One region of the Arenibacter lacus genome, then DNA from elsewhere that is predicted to be linked to it. Evidence: riboswitches for the same ligand, from Rfam matches in the RefSeq annotation. Region 1 holds a riboswitch; each other region holds the start of a gene.
The links. Region 1 has a riboswitch for S-adenosylmethionine ahead of F1E73_RS17905 (5' nucleotidase, NT5C type). Riboswitches for the same ligand answer to the same signal wherever they lie in the genome.
Positions count from the first base shown of each region.

Region 2: another riboswitch for S-adenosylmethionine. It lies ahead of F1E73_RS12075 (O-acetylhomoserine aminocarboxypropyltransferase/cysteine synthase family protein); the one in region 1 lies ahead of F1E73_RS17905 (5' nucleotidase, NT5C type).
Region 3: another riboswitch for S-adenosylmethionine. It lies ahead of F1E73_RS12015 (homocysteine S-methyltransferase family protein); the one in region 1 lies ahead of F1E73_RS17905 (5' nucleotidase, NT5C type).

Region 1 covers NZ_VVIN01000047.1:1,896-8,502, reverse strand. The annotation lists gene F1E73_RS12795 (hypothetical protein) at 1-141, opposite strand, end outside; gene F1E73_RS12790 (DEAD/DEAH box helicase) at 141-3,794, opposite strand; gene F1E73_RS12785 (metallophosphoesterase) at 4,028-4,942, opposite strand; SAM-I-IV-variant riboswitch at 5,204-5,301, shown strand; gene F1E73_RS17905 (5' nucleotidase, NT5C type) at 5,492-6,325, shown strand; gene F1E73_RS12775 (hypothetical protein) at 6,384-6,607, shown strand, end outside.
Region 2 covers NZ_VVIN01000041.1:14,426-21,032, forward strand. The annotation lists gene thrA (bifunctional aspartate kinase/homoserine dehydrogenase I) at 1-2,377, opposite strand, end outside; gene F1E73_RS12075 (O-acetylhomoserine aminocarboxypropyltransferase/cysteine synthase family protein) at 2,534-3,811, opposite strand; SAM riboswitch class I at 3,980-4,075, opposite strand; gene metK (methionine adenosyltransferase) at 4,150-5,406, opposite strand; gene F1E73_RS12085 (deoxynucleoside kinase) at 5,946-6,560, shown strand.
Region 3 covers NZ_VVIN01000041.1:568-7,174, reverse strand. The annotation lists gene F1E73_RS12035 (sulfate adenylyltransferase subunit 1) at 1-16, shown strand, start outside; gene F1E73_RS12030 (HEPN domain-containing protein) at 133-2,223, shown strand; gene cobA (uroporphyrinogen-III C-methyltransferase) at 2,228-3,079, shown strand; gene F1E73_RS12020 (NAD(P)/FAD-dependent oxidoreductase) at 3,100-4,164, shown strand; SAM riboswitch class I at 4,406-4,557, shown strand; gene F1E73_RS12015 (homocysteine S-methyltransferase family protein) at 4,741-5,751, shown strand; gene F1E73_RS12010 (threonine ammonia-lyase) at 5,751-6,607, shown strand, end outside.

The DNA of each region.
Region 1 (6,607 bases):
TTTTGAAAGTTCTGCGGTTGCCTCAATAGTTTTTTTGGCATTTTTTGTATTGCTATCCGTTAAATCATTAATAGACTTAATCTGCTCTAACTGTGAAATCAAAGATTCAAATTCTTTTTGTAAGGCTATAGATTGTTCCATTATGCTTTAAGTTTTTTTAGAAGTCGGTTTAATTGGAAATTGGTTCTATTAGTTATTATTTCTAAGGATAATTCTTCTAACATGGGTCTAACAGATGAATTAAAATCCAATACTTTGGTATTAAATATTTCAATCAATTCAAGGACGCTTTCCCATGAATCGATCCTTAGCATAAGTTTAAAACCATTTTGATATAATTCTTTTGCTTGTATTACCAAAGGTTTCTCTTGAGCACTATGCAGAGTATCCTCTTCTTTTAGCTCTAAAGCAAACAAACTAAATGCGGTAAGTAAATCTATACTGGCATTCTCTTTCATATTTATTCGTAAATTGTCGCATGCTCCTCGCAGGTGTTTTGCATTATCTATTTGACCTCCTAATCCATCTGGCGGATTGTCTATAAAACCGATATATTTTTTCACAATAGCGCAATTTGCTTTTCGGCCATTGTCTGTATCAGCTGGCAAATAATCTGCTCTTGCATATTTAGAGGTAAAATATCGAATCATTCGGTCACGGAATTCGCGTTCGCCCACTTCTAAATATACTTCGCACAATTGTTGCATGTAATTAATTGAACGTTCCCGTTTCTTAGCAACTTCGCTTTCAATAAATTTAATCAGCGTGTACATAATTCCGGTAAGGATGTTGTCCCTACCTTTACGCTTGGCTTTAGCTAACCACCTTTTTGTAGTTTCAATACCTAAATACCTTCTTAGGTACGATTCAAAATTAGACATATATTCTTCTTCCGTTTTTGCTTTAAAACGGACTTCAATTGCTCGATCGCTATAATCTATAACATAATCGTCTATTATACCTAAAAGATTCAGTCTATAAATTGCCCTTTGGGTATCTGCCACATTTCTTATCCTATGGTAGTTGCTTTTGATGTATAAAATAGTGTCAGGATTTAAAACCAATTTATCTGGGCCTTGAAGGTTTTCTTGTTGCTTAGCGCTTTTATATTTAGTATATAAGTTTTCCACAAACTCCTCTGAATCAGATGTAAAGCTATAGGCAGCCGTAACAATTTTATCTTTGAACATTTTATATCCTTGACTCTGGATAACTTCTGAAATCTTTGAAACAACATCATTATTAAAACCAATTAATAAAGTGTGCTTATCTGATTTATTCTTTTCTATCAAGGTTTTAATACCATCCGCTTTCTTTGTATTAAACCACTTTAAATATTGTCCATCGGGACATAATTCTTTGAGCGTTTTTCTAGAAAAAGCTAAAATCTCTTTTGCCTTCCTTTCTTCAAAGTTTCGAGTGGCATTATCATAGCTTCTAAGATTTCGTTCTAAGTCCAGAAGTCCTATTGTAATTCTTTCGTTTTCATCCTTACTCCACTTGCCGTTTATATAAACGTATCTATCGTTGTATAAAGCAACCGACCTTACTTCATCATATTTGTCTTTGATTTTTGATCCAAGGAATTTTACAAAAAATTCGTCTTCATATTGAACTTCTTCAAGTAGTTCATCAATTATTTCTTTTTCCCGTTTCTCTCCCCTAAAACCATTCCTGAAGAATTCTATGTTCATTTCAGCATCTGTTGGATGGTAAAGAATGGTGCATAAAGAGGGCTGCCTATCTCGGCCTGCTCTCCCGGCTTCTTGATAAAAACTTTCTACCGAATTTGGAAAGCTATAGTGTACAGTAAATCTAATATTTGGTTTATCTATACCCATTCCAAAAGCCTTTGTAGCCAACATGAGGTTAGACTTATTTCTTAAGAAGTCATTCTGATTTTCTAAAGATTCATCGGCTGCCTTTTCCACTTTTTTATTGCTGATACTTTCATCATTACCACTTCCAAAAAAAGTAGAAATATTTAAAAATGGTAAACTGTCCAAACCTTTAAATTCGTTTCTATTTCCATTTTTAAGATGAAGCACGCCGCTTGCTAATTTGTCGGATTTAGAAGGACAAAATATCACTCCTGCATTTTTATACCTCCCATTTACATCTCCATAAAAATCACCATTTGTACCTATTAAGCCATATTGAGCTTCCAATTGGCTTATAGCATTGGGCATGTCTTCTAAAAATTGATGTAAAACAGGGTATTTCACATGAGCTAGTTGCCTTTCTCTCTCATGAAATATTAAGTTCCTCTCCACTTTTAAATCTATAGGTAAAATTTTAAAAGTCAACTCTTTACGATCTATAGCTTCTGCAGGTAGCGTTACAATGGCATCATCATTAAGTCTTAATTCCCTTTGCACATCTGCCAACACATCAAAGGAAGCGGTTGCAGTTAATCCAAAAAAGGAAAGATCTTGATTTTTGGTTGGGCAATGTCTTTTTAAGTTTTCTGCTAAATTTAGATAAACATGTCTAAAGTCGTGCCCCCATTCAGATACGCAGTGCGCCTCATCTATAACCGCATAGCTAAAGTATACCCCAGTATTTTTGCTGGCAGCAAGGGTAGTTCTAAAATTCTGCATCTGAAAACGTTCTGGGGAAACAAACACCACTAACATTTTGCCTTTTTGCAGATTGCGCAATTTATTTTCCCTAGAATTTTTATCGTCAAAAGAGTTAATAAAGTTAACATTGGTAATTCCGTTTGCCATTAGCTTATCATACTGGTCTTTCATTAGTGAATTAATGGGATCCACTACAACTGTAACTCCAGGATGAAGAAGCGCACAAATTTGAAATGTCAACGATTTACCACCTCCCGTAGGCAAAAGCCCTATAACGTCTTTACCCGGTAATGCCCTATTGATAATGGCTTCTTGCCCGGGCCTAAATGCAGATATTCTAAATATGTTTTGTAATATAAAGAGTAATGCTTCTTTTTGCATTGGGGAATGATAATCAAACCTTTGGGTTTGCACCATTCCTTTGGCACCTTCAATTTCTTCTTCAACTAAGGTGCCTAAAGAGGTATATTTTATACGTCTATCAAATAAAAAAGTAAAAGGCAATTGATTATTTTCTTCATAATGATTACTTATAAAGATATTATCCCCGTCCTCATTTATACAGTTAATGGTAACTACATTATTCAAAGAATTTTCTCCAATAAGTGTAATAGGAGTTTCTTTATCATTAATTAAACTGTTAAGCGCAAAAAAAAGTTGATTTAAATCTTCATGTAGAAGGTCTGTTTCTTCTTTGGATATTCCTTTAATTAGGAATTGGGTAGGCTTTGGGTTTGCCAAAAGACAAAATAGCATGGTTTTTTGTAGCTGAGCAAATAGCGCACTCTTTTTGTAATATTGATATAAATTGGTATAAAAACTGCCAAATCTAACCGTATCTTCTTCAGATAAAACCGATAAGGTCTCTAAGAATTGATTGAGTGTTATTGGATCTAAATCTTCAATGGTGATTGGGCCTGCACTAACCAGAGGATTAGCCATATTAAATTTAGAAAACTCCTCTCCAAAATAGCGCGCCAATAAATAAGAGCTTACGCGTAAAGATGCTCTAGTATGATCTCCTCTATTAAGTAAATTCCATGCCACCTTGTACAACGGCGGTACGCTGTCCCTATCTATATAATTTGGACCGTTATGAACTGTAAAACCACTTAGTTTACGGGATAACTCCTTTAGAACTTTTGGCTCTACAAGCCCTGTAATAAACTGATTAACTTCTTCGGTGTAATATAATGCTCTTAAACTAAACATTGGTCATTGGTTATTTTGGCCTGATTGCCCTAATGCTCATTATTTAAATCATTAAATTTATTTTTCTTTTTCTTATTTTAAAAGGAAACTATACTTTGATGAAACATTTGTTAAATATTTCATCAAAGTATTTCAAAGACTCTAAGGTTTTCCCATGAACTACTTATAGCCTTTAAAAGTACTGTTATTTAGGAATGGAGTTTACTCCACAACTAGCTAGATGGTTTATTCTATTATTCATAAGTGAATTTCTGCCCATCTAGCGCACTTTCTCCGTCAAAGCTATATGCCACAAGATATCCATCCTTTGCTACACTATAATCTAGACAGCAAATATTATCTTTAAAGAGTGACGGCTGACCTTCTGTTAACCAATAGTGCCCAAAGAAAACAGGTTTGTCCCCTTTTTCATAATAATCTGTATCCTTTAAATCGTTTACATCAATCGGTATATTTGGTAGCCCTTCATAAGCATGGACGCTAATTTCCTCATAAGTCATTTGCGATGGATCTTCCCACCACCTAATCCTCGTCTCCCTTCGCTCGTTACCATCCTTATCTTTAAAGAAAAGTTTTCCGGGTAATGGAATTTCCTTTCCTTTTAAGGTGTTTTCAATAGCATTGTATAATTCTGTGCCTTTCTTTACAGATTCACGGAGTAAATCATCGTTTAGTTTATTGTTATTTAAATGTTGCTTTAGGTAGGCTATGCTTTTATAATCCCAACAGGCGTGTACTGCTCTAAAGGTATCGGTTTCGTAGAATAGCGGTAGCGTTTTAAACCACTCCAAGTACATTTTAAATTCTTCCTCCCTATTTTTAAACTGGTCTATTGTTGCTTGGAGCTGACCTTTATTTTTTTCCGAATGTTCCCTTAAATATTTACCATCAGAATCTTGCGCATAAAAACACAGCGCATTGTATTCGTGGTTCCCTATTAACGCAATGGCGCTCCCATGGTCTACCATTTGCTTTACAATTTCTAAGGTTCCCCTGATTTTTGGCCCTCTATCAATATAGTCCCCAACAAATAAAACTTTCCTGTTAGGGTGGGCATAATGGTTGTCTTTTTTAGCATAACCTAGCTTTTCGAGCAACTCTTCAAGTTCGTCGGCGTATCCGTGTATATCGCCAATTAAATCTATCATTAATTGTTTATTTTATTTATAAAAATTCTACAGGTTGTTATTATAATATTATCCCCTAATGTTAGTTAAGTCCTCTAAATCTCTATAAAAATAAGGCTGTTGAAAAATTGAACACCAATCTCGCTTAATAGCAATACCTTCCTATTCTATAATTTCTATGAACACTAATTTTAAAATCTTAGAGGATGTTCTTTACACCTAATTCAGTAAACATTACCTTACAAACTTAAAAGAATATTCCATATTTTTTCTTTATATTTGAAATATTATTACGAATCACGCTAAGTGATAGCAACCTGCCCAAACAGGCGAAGGTGTTAAAACAATGAGCCTAACCAAAAGGAAAAATATGTTTATAACCCATTTTTTTAACAGAAACTAGCGTTGCGTGCTTTTGATAACACAAAAGGACAAGGAAACTGGTGTTCAAAATTAAAATGATTGTATAAAGGAACAGCGCATTAAAGGGTGAGCAGCACTGTTAGAGTAGCTAAGCCAATACCGGTGGATTTGGTATCTAAGAACCTATTATTTAAACTAAAACAAACTATGACAACACTTACCATTGGAAAAATCTTACACCACTACCAAGAACACTTAACAGACTATGAAATTGAAAAAGTAAGGGAAATACAAAGAAAACCAACCCCCTTTGCTACCCAGGTCAAAAATTTACGGTTGGCCCTATTTGGGGAAGAATATGATTTTATGGGAGATTCCGGGGCAGATTCTAAAGACAGGTCAAAAGGAATAAGCCCCATGTCCCAGGAATACACAGACCGCGTTAATAAAAAAAGGGAAACTTTTGGGGTGAGTCCGCTAGGAGAGGCCGGATATGCACAGGACAACTCTTCCCTTCTGTTTTGTGAAGAGGTGGTACGGCACACCAAAAACTACAAGGAGCTTTTAGAGCTTAAGAGAAGAAACGCCAAACAGATTGTGTTTGTAGATATGGATAATGTTTTGGTGAATTTTCAGTCCGGAATCGATCGTATTTCAGAGGAAGACAAAGCAACATATGAAGGAAATTTGGACGATGTACCTGGTATTTTCGCTTTAATGGATCCCTATGAAGGTGCCATTGAAGGTTTTAAGTGGCTAAGCAAGAATTTTGACACCTATATTCTATCCACCGCTCCTTGGGACAACCCTTCTGCCTGGACGGACAAATTGCTCTGGGTGAAACAACATTTGTCTAAAGCTGCCTACAAAAGATTAATCCTATCGCACAACAAACATTTAGCAAAAGGCGATTTCCTTATTGATGACCGTACGGCAAACGGCGCCGGAAAGTTTGCTGGCAAGCATATTCACTTTGGGGCAGAAGGGAAAGGGTTTGAGGATTGGAAAGCGGTAATCGCTTACATGAAGAATTTGGCTTAAAATTATAGGAGAAATTAAAATCGAACTAAAAAAATGTTTTACTCTAAACCGAACTGATGTGGCCTTAAAACTCCATAGGATTGAAAATCTATTGGTAAAAAAGAAAAGCAATTCTACCCTAGTTAAAATAATGGTGGAATATGCCACCTTAAAACAACAATTGGAGAACGCTCCTAGTCAGTCTTGGTATTTTAAACAGGCAGTAGCTTCAAATACGCAGCGGTTGGAAACCTTAACGGAAGATTTTGAAGTTATAAGAGAGCTATTTAACAACGTACCCAT
Region 2 (6,607 bases), on a different contig from region 1:
TTAATATCTGATCTATCAGCGTGCCCCCTACGTTTCCATGTCCAAAAATAGCGATGTTCACCTTTTTACTGAATCCGAAAATCTGTCCGTGCATTACGTTCAACGCCTTGTGCAAATCTGTTTTCTTTACTACCAAGCTCACATTCTTTCCGGAGATAGTATTGTTAAACAACAGAGGCACAATCTGATTCTTGATAAGACTATTATACGGCTTGTGGAAGGTACTTAGGTCTTGCCCCACAATGGAAATAACAGAAACCTGATCTACCACGGTGATATTATTAATATCCTGCGATTTAAAATCGGTTTGGAACTCTTCTTCCAAGGACGATTTTGCCAGTGCTGCATTTTTAGCATCCACTACCAATCCGATACCTCTTTCCGAGGATCCCTGAGAAATAATACTAACACTGATGTTATTGTTCCCCAAGGTCTTAAAAATACGAGCATCTACCCCTACTTTACCCAATAGACCACGCCCTTCCAAATTAATCAAGGCCATGTTTTCTATAACGGATAAGGACTTAATCCCTTCTTTACTAGTTTCGGCACTAATTAAAGTTCCCTCATTATCGTCATTGAAGGTATTCAGAATTCGCAATGGAATATTCTTCTCTATCAATGGGATGATGGTCTTGGCATGTAAAATGGTGGTACCAAAATTGGCCAGCTCATTTGCTTCACCGTAGGACAATTGCTCAATGCGTTTAGCTTCGTGAACAAAATCTGGGTTAGCAGTAAATATCCCATCCACATGGGTATAGTTCTGCAATTCCTCCGCATTTAGATAGTTGGCCAACAAAGCAGCGGAATAGTTACTTCCGTTCCTTCCTAAGGTGGTAGTTTCATTGAGTTCATTAGAAGCAATAAAACCAGTGGCAACACTAACGGTATCTACATCCTGTTTGGCAAATTCGCGTATAACATTTTCTTTGGACAGGGAATCGAGTACTTTGGCATCGCCAAAATTACTATCTGTTTTAATCAACTTACGGGTATCCACAAACCGCGCTTTAATCCCTTTCTCCAACAATATCTGGGTCAACAATTTTGCCGATAAGACCTCCCCATAGGCCAAAACCTGATCCTTTATTTTAAGGCTATAATCCCCTAAGAGGGCTACTCCTTCAAACAACTTTACCAAGCCCTTTAGCTCCTCGGAAGTATCTATGTTTTTAAACTGATGCTTTTGATATTTTTCAAACTCTTTAAAATCCTTGCTGTAGTCTATTCCCCTGGATGCCTTATCCAAGATAGCTTCCAACTCATCGGTAGCCTTATTCCTAGCCGAGACTACCACTGCAATGCGCTCTTCTGCGGCCACTTTACCAGCAATAATCCGCACCACGGAATCTATTCCCTCGCCATTAGCCAGGGACTTACCCCCAAACTTTAGGACTTTAATTTTCTTAGATCCTCCGTTTTTATCAAAAATCCCCTTTAACAGACCTTCCATTTGATCAAATTCGATCAAAAAGGCATCGTGGCCATGCAGGGATTGGATTTCCCCATAGGTAACATTGCTATTGGCCTGCGCCAATTTCTTAAAAGTGTCCTTGTTCTCTTTAGCGGTAAAAAACAGGTCAGAATCTACCCCTATAATATGAATATTGGTGTCACTATTTTGTAGTGCTATAAACGCTTCCTCTCCATCCCTGGTAATATCAATGGTCTTTAGCAGCTGGTTCATCAATTTATAGGCCGATAGCTGAAATCGCTCCTGAAGCTTATTTCCATGATGGGTTAACCAACTCTCTACATTAAAAACCTTTAGCTCCTCATTGGTACTCCTTTTAAATCGCTCCTTAAAGGATTCAGGAGTCCTGTAACACAGCATGGCGTGCATACGGGCATCATGTACCGGCTGCTTGGAATTCACCAAGAACTGCTCCTGAATCTGACAATTGGCAATCAGCCAATCCGTAGATTTCCAATCGGAGGCAACCGGGATTAGGTGTTCTGTTAGATTTGGATTTAGGGCTGCCATTTCCCAAGCGATTCCCCCTCCCAACGATCCGCCAATCAGAGCGTAAAGTTTATTGATTTTTAGGATTTCCAAGCCCTGAAGAAATATTCTAGCTATATCCCGAGCTACAAAAGCCTTATAGTTATCTATAACAAATCCGTCGTACCCATTCCCAGGAATATTAAAGCAGAGGATGGTGTATTTTTTAGTATTGATACACTTATCGTCCCCAATAAGGGTATTCCACCACCCCTGTTCCCCAGCCACATTGGAATTACCGGTTAAGGCATGGTTCACCAATATAATAGGGGCCGTATGCAACGGGAGCCCAAAAATTTCATAAGACAAATTAATATCCAATTTATAGCCGCTATCGGTGACATAATCTTGGATTGAAAGTTGATGTAGCATAAATAAAGCTTGAAAAAATTCTTTGAATAAAGCAAGAATGGGATTTTGATAATTAGGGGAACGCTTTGCCCACTAAGGGTGTTTTATTGCGTTCCCCAAGTTCCCTTTTCTATATTAATTATTGCGAAAGGTTATTTGATATTGCACCTAAAGTGATTACTGGATGGCAGAAAATGCTTGCTCCAAATCTGCTTTAATATCTTCAATATCTTCCAAACCTACACATATACGCACCAAATCCTTGGTTACCCCAGTGGTCTGTTGCGCTTCGTCATCCAATTGTTGGTGAGTAGTACTGGCCGGGTGGATTATTAGGGATTTGGTATCTCCAATATTGGCCAAGAGAGAAAATAGTTTTGTTGCGTCCACTACGTTCTTAGCCGCCTCATAGCCTCCTTTTACCCCAAAGGTTACAATACCACTTTGCCCTTTAGGCAGGTATTTTTGGGCCAACTTATGATAAGGACTACTAGCTAAGCCAGGATAATTAACCCATGCAACTTCTTCCCTATCCTGAAGCCATTTTGCCACTTCTAGGGCATTTTCACTATGCTTCTTCATCCTGATTTCCAAGGTTTCTAAACCTTGTATAATCTGAAAGGCATTAAACGGACTTAAAGATGCCCCAAGATCCCTTAGCCCCTCAATTCTTACCTTAGCAATAAATGCAGCGTTCCCCAATGCCTCGTGGTATACCAATCCGTGATATCCAGGAGAAGGTTCTGTAAATTCTGGGAATTTTCCACTACTCCAATCAAATTTACCTGCATCTATAATGACTCCTCCCATAGAGGTACCATTTCCGTTAATGTATTTGGTAAGGGAGTGGATTACTATATCGGCACCGTGCTCTATAGGTTTTATCAAAGCACTGGTAGCTACTGTATTATCCACTATAAAAGGAATTTTTGCGTTTTTAGCTACGCCGGATATCGCTTGCAAATCCAACACATCCAATTTAGGATTCCCCAAAGACTCCACAAATATGGCTTTGGTATTCTCTTGGATAGCTTTGGTAAAGTTCTCTTGATCTCCCGGATCTACAAAGGTGGTAGTAATACCAAATCTCGGTAAGGTTACCGCCAAAAGGTTGTAGGTACCACCGTATAGACTACTAGAAGCCACTATATGATCGCCAGTTTTCAATAGCACCAAAAGGGCAGTAGAAACGGCAGCGGTTCCAGAAGCGGTCACCACACTGGCGATACCCCCCTCCAAAGCAGCTAAACGCTTTTCCAAAATATCGTTGGTAGGATTGTTTAATCTAGTATATATATACCCTGGTTCGGAAAGATTAAATCTACTAGCGGCATGGTCGGTATCATCAAACACATAGGCCGTATTCTGGTATATTGGTACCGCTCTGGTTCCTTCGGTTAACTTTGTATCGTGACCAGCGTGTAACGCATTAGTTGCAAATTTTTGAGTACTCATGATTTTTTTTGTTTTTTATTAAATTATTAAACTATCAAATAAAAATCCAAAGCTAATAAGGCGGACAGCGCCCTATCTGAAAATCAAAAAGTTAAAAAGAAAGTCAATTACCGGAGTAACCGTTTGTGTTATCTGCCTTGCATACATAACAGCCACTAAGGCTCATGTTTTACATCGGTAGAATGTAGCACCTTCATTGATACAGGAATCAAAGGGTTGCTAAGGTTTCAAAGGGTCTATTCCCTCCACCTTTCTTGATAACAATTCAATAAGTGTTTGAACTTTAGAAATGCAAATATAGGCAAGGAAAAACTCATTTCCCCACTAATTTCAAAAAATTATAAATTAAACGCTTCCTTAACTTCGTCTACAGCGTCCAATTTTTCCCACGTAAACAATTCCACTTCCTTTTCAATCCTTCCATTATAGGGTGATTCATAGACTTTGGTCACTATTTGGGGTTCTTTTCCCATATGGCCATAGGCTGCGGTTTCCAAATATATCGGGTTTCTCAACTTTAGTCGCTCTTCTATGGCAAAGGGACGCATATCAAACAGCTGCGCTACTTTTTCAGCAATCTGTCCATCGGTTAAATCTACATTTGCGGTACCATACGTATCCACCAATATGGAAGTAGGCTCTACTACCCCAATGGCATAACTCACCTGCAACAATAGCTCATCGGCCACCCCGGCAGCTACCAAATTCTTGGCCGCATGCCTAGCTGCATACGCTGCACTACGGTCTACCTTACTAGGATCCTTTCCGCTAAACGCACCCCCACCATGGGCTCCTTTGCCCCCGTAGGTATCCACAATAATCTTTCGTCCCGTAAGTCCGGTATCCCCATGGGGTCCCCCAATAACAAATTTCCCTGTAGGATTTATGTGGTATTTAATATGTTCATCAAAAAGGCTTCTTATGGTTTCGGGAAGCTGTTCCTTAACCTTAGGAATTAAGATAGAAATAATATCCTCTTTAATTTTAGCCAATACTACGGCATCATCCTCATCAAACTCATCGTGCTGGGTAGAAACCACTATTGTATCTATTCGTTGAGGAAGATTGTCATCCGAATATTCAATGGTTACCTGCGCCTTAGCATCGGGACGCAAATAATCTATCTGGGAACCCTCTCTTCTTATCTCTGCCAATACCTGTAAAATCTTATGAGAGATATCCAAGGCCAAAGGCATATAGTTTTCGGTTTCTTTAGTGGCATATCCAAACATCATCCCTTGGTCACCCGCCCCCTGCTCTTCTTTGGTGCCCCTGTCTACTCCCTGATTGATATCTTTAGACTGCTCATGAATCAAGGAAATTACTCCACAAGAATCACCGCTAAACTTGTATTCGCCATTGGTGTACCCAATTTTATTGATTACATCCCTAGCAATTTGCTGAACATCCAAATAGGTGCGACTCTTAACTTCCCCGGCCAATACTACCTGACCAGTTGTTACTAAGGTCTCACAAGCCACCTTGCTTTCAGGATCGAAGGCTAAAAAGTTATCTAAAAGCGCATCACTAATCTGGTCTGCAATTTTATCGGGATGCCCCTCACTAACGGATTCTGAAGTAAATAAATATGCCATTTTCGTTTTTTATAACTAAATAAGGGCAAGGATTTGTTGAAGTCTAGAGAAGAGTAACTGTAAGTGTTATAAATACCACGAACAACATAGCCTGCTTTAGCATTTTATTAGACCAAAAAATAAGCTTGGTCTTTAGAGGTTGCAATCAGTCAAATCCTTCCTCCTAAATTTTACAGGCACAAAAGTACAAGAAATACTGACGAATCAAAATAGGTTTAACAACAATTTTTAAAAGGGAGCGCAAAAGCACCCAAGACCTTAGACAGTGAAGGACCACCCTTTACATTCCTTTTTTAAATTTATAGGCCTTTAAAAAAAAGAAAGCCTACTCCCATACTATAAATCGATATTTTAAGTTAAGAATAGCACTGAGGTCTTTGGTCCGAATTAAAATCATGGAAATAGCGACCTAGGATTTTAGCAGCGCTATTAACCGGATAATAATCCAAAGATTTTAGCATCCACGGTATATCTTGTATATTGTGCCGTTTATTTGCATATACCCCAGAAAAACACTAATCTTAATATAAAAACTACCTATGCATATTGCTGTTGCCGGAAATATTGGAGCTGGAAAAACGACCTTAACTAGGCTGCTATCCAAACACTATAAGTGGGAAGCCCAATTTGAAGATGTTGTAGACAACCCCTATTTGGACGATTTTTACAATCAGATGGAACGCTGGAGCTTTAACCTCCAGATATATTTCCTTAACAATAGATACCGCCAAATTTTGGACATCCGAAAAAGCGGAAAGGAAACCATTCAAGATAGAACCATTTATGAGGATGCTCATATCTTTGCCCCCAACCTACATGCCATGGGCTTAATGACCAATAGGGATTTTAACAACTACACCAGTCTTTTTGAGTTGATGGAAACCTTGGTACAACCCCCAGATTTATTGATCTACCTGCGTAGTTCCATTCCTAATTTGGTAAACCAAATACACAAGCGGGGCAGGGAGTACGAAAACACCATCTCCATAGACTACCTAAGCCGATTAAATGAGCGCTATGAGGCTTGGGCACAGAGCTATGAAAAAGGGAAACTTTTGGTGATCGATGTGGACAAACTAGATTTCGTGGCCAATCCGGAGGATTTAGGACTGGTTATCAACAAAATAGACGCAGAGATTCACGGCTTATTCTAAGTCTTTGAGTCGGGAAACAACACCTTTAAGCTAATTGTATTCAGCAT
Region 3 (6,607 bases), on a different contig from region 1:
AGGATTTATTGAGTAAAACTCCTTCCTAACTCCCCAACAACCAAGTTGTTGTCGCAATAATCTATTAAGACTATAGGACAACAGTATTAATAAGAGTGAAGTTATTTTTTTTGAATAGATAAATTAAGGATCATGCAAAGTTTTAGGACAGAATTGGAAAATCCGGTAGTTGAAAAGGACATTATAGACTTAGCCGATAAAATCCATGAATTTAATGGAGGTAAGCTAGACGAGGAGAAGTTCCGCAGTCTGCGTTTGGCTAGGGGGATTTATGGACAGCGACAGCCAGGGGTCCAAATGATAAGGATCAAATTACCCTATGGAAAAGTCACGTCCCAGCAGCTTAGGAGGATCTGTGAGGTTTCTGAGGAATATTCCACTGGCCGATTGCATATCACCACCCGTCAGGATATTCAAATTCACTATGTAGATATTAATCGGACCCCGGAATTATGGGCCCAGTTAGAAAGAGATGCCATTACAATCCGTGAAGCCTGTGGTAATACGGTACGTAATATTACCGCGAGTGAGACAGCGGGCATAGATGTAAACGAACCTTTTGATGTTTCTCCTTATGCCCATGCTTTATTCCAATATTTTTTAAGGAACCCTATTAGTCAGGAAATGGGGAGGAAGTTTAAGGTTTCTTTTTCAGCTTCGGATACAGACACCGGGCTCTCCTATATGCACGATCTTGGCTTCATTGCCAAAGTGAAGGATGGGGTAAAAGGATTTAAAGTGATGTTGGGGGGAGGATTGGGCTCCCAGCCTAGACTTGCCGATGAAATGTATTCCTTTTTGCCAGCTAACCAGATTGTTCCTCTAATGGAAGGAGTGGTGCGGGTTTTTGATCGCTATGGAGAACGAAAGAGTAGGGCCAAGGCCAGAATGAAATTCCTTATAAAGGATCTTGGTTTGGATGGGTTTAGGGAATTATTGGAGGAAGAGCAATTGGCAATTCCTTTTCAGACCTATGAAATTGATGCCGATTCCTATCCTGAAGTTACTGTTTCCCAATTGGAACCTCCTACGGTAGTTCTTGAAGACCAGCGCAATTTTGAACTTTGGAAGTCCACCAATTTGGTGCCTCAAAAGCAAGAGGGCTACGTGGCAATCGGGGTAAAGGTATTGTTGGGCGACTTTTATATTGATAAGGCAAGGCAGTTGGCAGATTTGGTAGAGAAGTACGCGGCAGGGGAAATTAGATTAACCCTGCGCCAAAACATCCTGATTCCCTATGTGCGAGAATCCCTAGTTCCCTTTTTCTATCAAGAATTGAAAAAACTTGGTTTTGCAGAGATTGGATACAATACGGCAGTAGATATCACAGCTTGTCCAGGAACAGATACCTGTAACCTTGGAATTGCAAGTAGTACGGGAATAGCCGATAAATTGGAAGAGGTAATAAAGGCAGAATACCCGCATTACGTCAATAACCCAGATGTGGTTATAAAAATAAGTGGATGTATGAACGCTTGTGGACAGCACAATATGGCCAATATCGGTTTCCAAGGGATGTCCGTTAGAACCAAGGATAAATTAGTGGCCCCAGCCCTACAGGTGTTGTTAGGTGGAGGAAACTTAGGCAATGGAAATGGGCGTTATGCAGATAAAGTGATAAAGATTCCAAGTAAACGCGGACCCGAGGCCCTGCGATCCATTTTGGACGATTACGATAAAAACGGGAATGGAAAGCCGTTTGTAGATTACTATGAAGAGAAGGGTCAAATGTATTTTTATGACTACTTAAAGCCCTTATCCGATGTGACAAACTTGGTTCCTTCAGATTTTATTGATTGGGGGAATTCCGAAAAATATGAGAAGGCCATTGGAGTGGGGGAATGTGCAGGAGTGGTTATCGATTTGGTGGCGACCCTTTTATTTGACAGTGAGGAGAAATTGGAAACCTCTAAACTAACCCTGGAAGAAGGAAAGTGGGCAGCTAGTATCTATCATTCCTATTCGTCCATGGTAAATACCGCAAAAGCGCTTTTAACCGCTGAAAAAACCAAAGTAAATACCCATATCGGTATTATCAGGGATTTTGACAAGCTTTTTGTGGAGACAGGGAAGTTTAAACTGGAAGAAGGATTTGAGAAATCTGTTCTTCAATTGAAAGAAAATGCGCCCACAGAGGCTTTTGCTAAATCGTATTTGAAAAAAGCTGAAGATTTTCTGAGCGCAGTAGAAACGTATAGACAATTGGAACTGGCAACAACCTAAGAGCATGAGAAGTAACAATAAAAAATTGGAAGCGGTAAACGCCCCATTCCACCCCAAAACCAAGGTGGTTGGAAAGCTAACGGTAATTGGGGCAGGTCCTGGAGATGTAGAGCTCATTACGCTTAAGGCCGTCAATGTGCTTAAGACCGCCAATGTGGTGCTCTATGACGCCCTAGTGGATACTTCCTTATTGGAATACGCCCCTCATGCCGAACATATTTTTGTGGGTAAGAGAAAGGGATGCTATGCCTACCAACAAGATCAAATTAACGACCTTATTGTAAGTAGGGGCTTAACACACGGCCATGTAGTGCGACTAAAAGGGGGAGATCCCTTTGTTTTTGGAAGAGGTGCCGAAGAAATGGAATACGCGGCAAGTAAAGGTTTAAAGGTTGCTATGGTTCCAGGAATCTCTTCCTCCTTGGCCGTACCGGCTTCCCAACACATTCCAGTGACCAAGAGAGGGGTCTCGGAAAGTTTCTGGGTTATCACCGGAACCACTAAGGATCATAAACTATCTTCCGATGTAGCCCTGGCTGCTAAGTCGAGCGCCACCGTGGTAATTCTAATGGGGATGAGCAAACTTTCGGAAATAGTGGAATTGTTTTCCAAAGAAGGTAAAGGAGAGCTCCCCATCGCCATCATCCAAAATGGAACCTGTAAAAATGAAAAGATAGGGATTGGAACTATAGGCACTATCCAAGAGGTAGTGGCAGAAAAGGAATTGAGCAATCCCGCGATCATTCTTATAGGCGAGGTGGTAAACCATCGTTCTCAGGTGAAGGAGCATATCCAAAATATTATAAGCAATTCCCAACATCAACAGGCCTTTTCGCAAGAAGAGGTGATTATATAACCAGATATAAAAGAAGGAGCATGATTAAAACAGATATTCTAATAATAGGAGCCGGACCAACAGGACTATTCACCGTTTTTGAAGCGGGATTGTTAAAACTAAAAACGCATCTTATAGACGCATTGCCCCAACCAGGAGGACAGTGTTCAGAAATATACCCGAAGAAACCAATTTATGATATCCCTGCATTTCCCGAAATCTTGGCAGGTGATCTGGTTAAAAATCTAATGCAGCAAATTGAGCCTTTTGAGCCAGGGTTTACCCTTGCAGAACGGGCAGAGACCTTGGAGAAATTAGAAGATGGTAGCTTTATTGTTACCACCAATAAAGGGACCAAGCACCATGCACCGGTAGTGGTTATTGCCGGAGGATTGGGATCCTTTGAGCCTAGAAAGCCCTTGATTCCCAATTTGGTGGACTTTGAAGATAAAGGGGTAGCATATATGATTAAGGACCCAGAAGTATATCGGGATAAGAAAGTAGTGATTTCCGGAGGGGGGGATTCTGCCTTGGATTGGGCTATTTTCTTAGCGGATGTTGCTTCGGAAGTTTCCTTGGTGCATAGGCGAAACGAATTTAGGGGGGCATTGGATTCGGTACAAAAAGCCTCCGAGTTGGCCGCAGCAGGCAAAATAAAATTGTTTACGGAAGCTGAGGTGGCCCGCCTATACGGGGACGAGCATTTAGAGGCAGTAGTGATAAAACACAACAAGGAGGGGAAAGGTGAAACCTATGTGGAGACCGATTACTTTATTCCCTTGTTCGGATTATCCCCTAAACTAGGACCAATTGGCAATTGGGGATTAGAGATAGAAAAGAATGCCATTAAGGTGAATAATGCCTATGACTATCAGACCAATATTCCAGGGGTATATGCCATTGGGGATGTAAATACCTACCCTGGTAAACTTAAGTTGATTCTATCTGGATTTCACGAAGCGGCCGTAATGTGCCAAAGTGCCTATCAACTAATTAACCCTGGAAAGCGTTATGTGATGAAATATACTACCGTAGGGGGAGTAACAGGCTTTGACGGAAGTAAGAAGGAAGCCAAAAAAGAAGTGGTGCAGAGTATCATGGCCTAGGGGTAGATCGCCCAAAGCGCAGTCAGGCCTTAAAATGTTCCCTATTCTGAAGGAATGTTTATGGATGGCTGCTATTATAATTATGAATTTGAATTGGCTGAAAAATACCTGTTGGAGTAAAAAAATCCAACAGGTATTTGTGCTTTTGGAGAACGCCCCTCAGGTCAAAAAAATCAGGGCATTCCTTGCTTTTGCAGTTAGTGTTGCGTTACTTTGCACTTTGTTCATTATCAATTTGAATACGTTATCAAGAAAGGCGGAGGGACTAGACCCAATGAAGCCTTAGCAACCCTTTGTCTCTTTCCCAATCTTATAGGAAGTATAAAGAAGGTGCTACGTTCTAATCCGTACGTAAAACAGCAGTATTGTTTTAAAATTCGGAATAGATAACAGAAAGAAAGGCCCTAGCCCCAATAGCTCCCTCACTTGATTACGAAATACTTAAATGCAATGGTTAAACACGGTATAATCCGGGTGTGTAGACCGTTGAAGTAGAATTGATTATTTCTGGTACAACCAGAACTAGTATTTATTTAAAGGTGAAAGCCATTTGGGCTGATTTTATTTATAAAGGAGATGAAGAATATTCAGGAGATATTAAAAGAACGGATTATGGTGTTGGATGGTGCTATGGGTACCATGATACAGCGCCATAAGTTTACGGAGGAGGATTTTAGAGGAGAGCGTTTTAAGGATTGGCCCAGCCCATTGCAGGGGAACAATGACCTTTTATCTCTTACCCAGCCCGATACCATAGCGGATATTCACCGCCAGTATTTTGCGGCCGGGGCCGATATTGTGGAAACCAATACCTTTTCTAGTACCACTATCGGAATGGCAGATTATGGGATGCAAGAGTTGGTGTACGACCTTAATTATGAATCGGCCAAACTGGCAAAGGAGGTAGCTGCCGAGTTTAATGCGAAAGAACCGCATAAGCCAAGATTTGTGGCAGGGAGTATTGGACCTACTACCAAAACCGCAAGTATGTCTCCAGATGTAAATGACCCTGGCTTTAGGGCAATTTCCTTCGATCAGTTGCGAGCGGCCTATAAACAACAGGTGGAAGCCTTGTTAGACGGTGGCTGCGATATTTTATTGGTGGAAACTGTTTTTGATACCTTAAATGCCAAAGCAGCCTTGTTTGCCATAGAAGAAGTTAAGGAAGAACGGAATTTGGACGTCCCCATTATGGTCAGCGGTACCATTACCGATGCTTCTGGACGCACGCTCTCCGGACAAACGGCAGAAGCGTTTTTAATTTCTATAAGTCATATTCCCATGTTATCGGTGGGACTCAATTGTGCCTTGGGAGCCAGTCAGTTGGTGCCACACTTGGAAGTGCTATGCGCCAAATCCGAGCATGCCGTATCTGCCCACCCCAACGCAGGATTGCCTAATGCATTTGGAGAATACGATGAAACCCCAGAACAGATGGCTTCCCAGATAAAAGAATACGCCGAGAAGAAATTAGTGAATATTGTTGGTGGATGTTGTGGAACTACCCCAGAGCATATTAAGGCCATGGTAGACATAGTAAAGGATTACAGTCCTAGGCAAATACAAACGTTGATACCAATAAGTTAATGATACCCACCAAAAAGACTCTTCTTGAGGCTGGGCGGCGCATCGCCCCTTTTGTCCATAGAACACCGGTGTTCACCTCCCGATTGTTAAATGATATTTCCGGGGCGCAGCTGTTTTTTAAATGCGAGAACCTGCAGAAAATGGGAGCCTTTAAAATGAGGGGTGCCATTAATGCCATTCAGCAATTAACGGAGCAGGAGAGGAAAGCAGGGGTAGTGACCCATTCTTCCGGGAATTTCGGTCAGGCACTGGCCTTGGCAGCCAAGAACTTAGGGGTAACTGCCTATATAGTAATGCCAAGTAGTACCCCGGCAGTAAAAATTGAGGCCGTAAAATCCTATGGGGGGAAGGTGGTAATTTCCGAACCCACCTTGGCAGCCAGGGAACGGGAGGCTCAGAAAATAGTAGCTGAAAAAAAAGCGGTATTTATACACCCTTCTAACAACTTGAATGTGTTAGTAGGACAGGGTACCGCAGCCATGGAATTATTGGAAGATTATCCAGATCTAGAGTATATAATAACCCCAGTAGGGGGTGGCGGACTCATTGCTGGGACTGCGCTTGTTGCCCATTATTTTGGTAAGGAGTGTAGGGTAATTGGCGGGGAGCCCTTTGCGGTAGATGATGCCTATCGCTCCCTAAAAAGCGGGAAGATAGAGGTGAATACCACCACCAATACCATTGCAGACGGATTAAAAACGCATTTGGGAGATATTAACTTTCCCATTATTAAAGCCTTGGTTTCAGAGATTATACGGGTGGAGGAGCAAGAGATAAAACAGGCGATGAAATTAATCTGGGAACGGATGAAAATTGTCATAGAACCTTCCAGTGCTGTTCCCTTTGCCGCATTGCT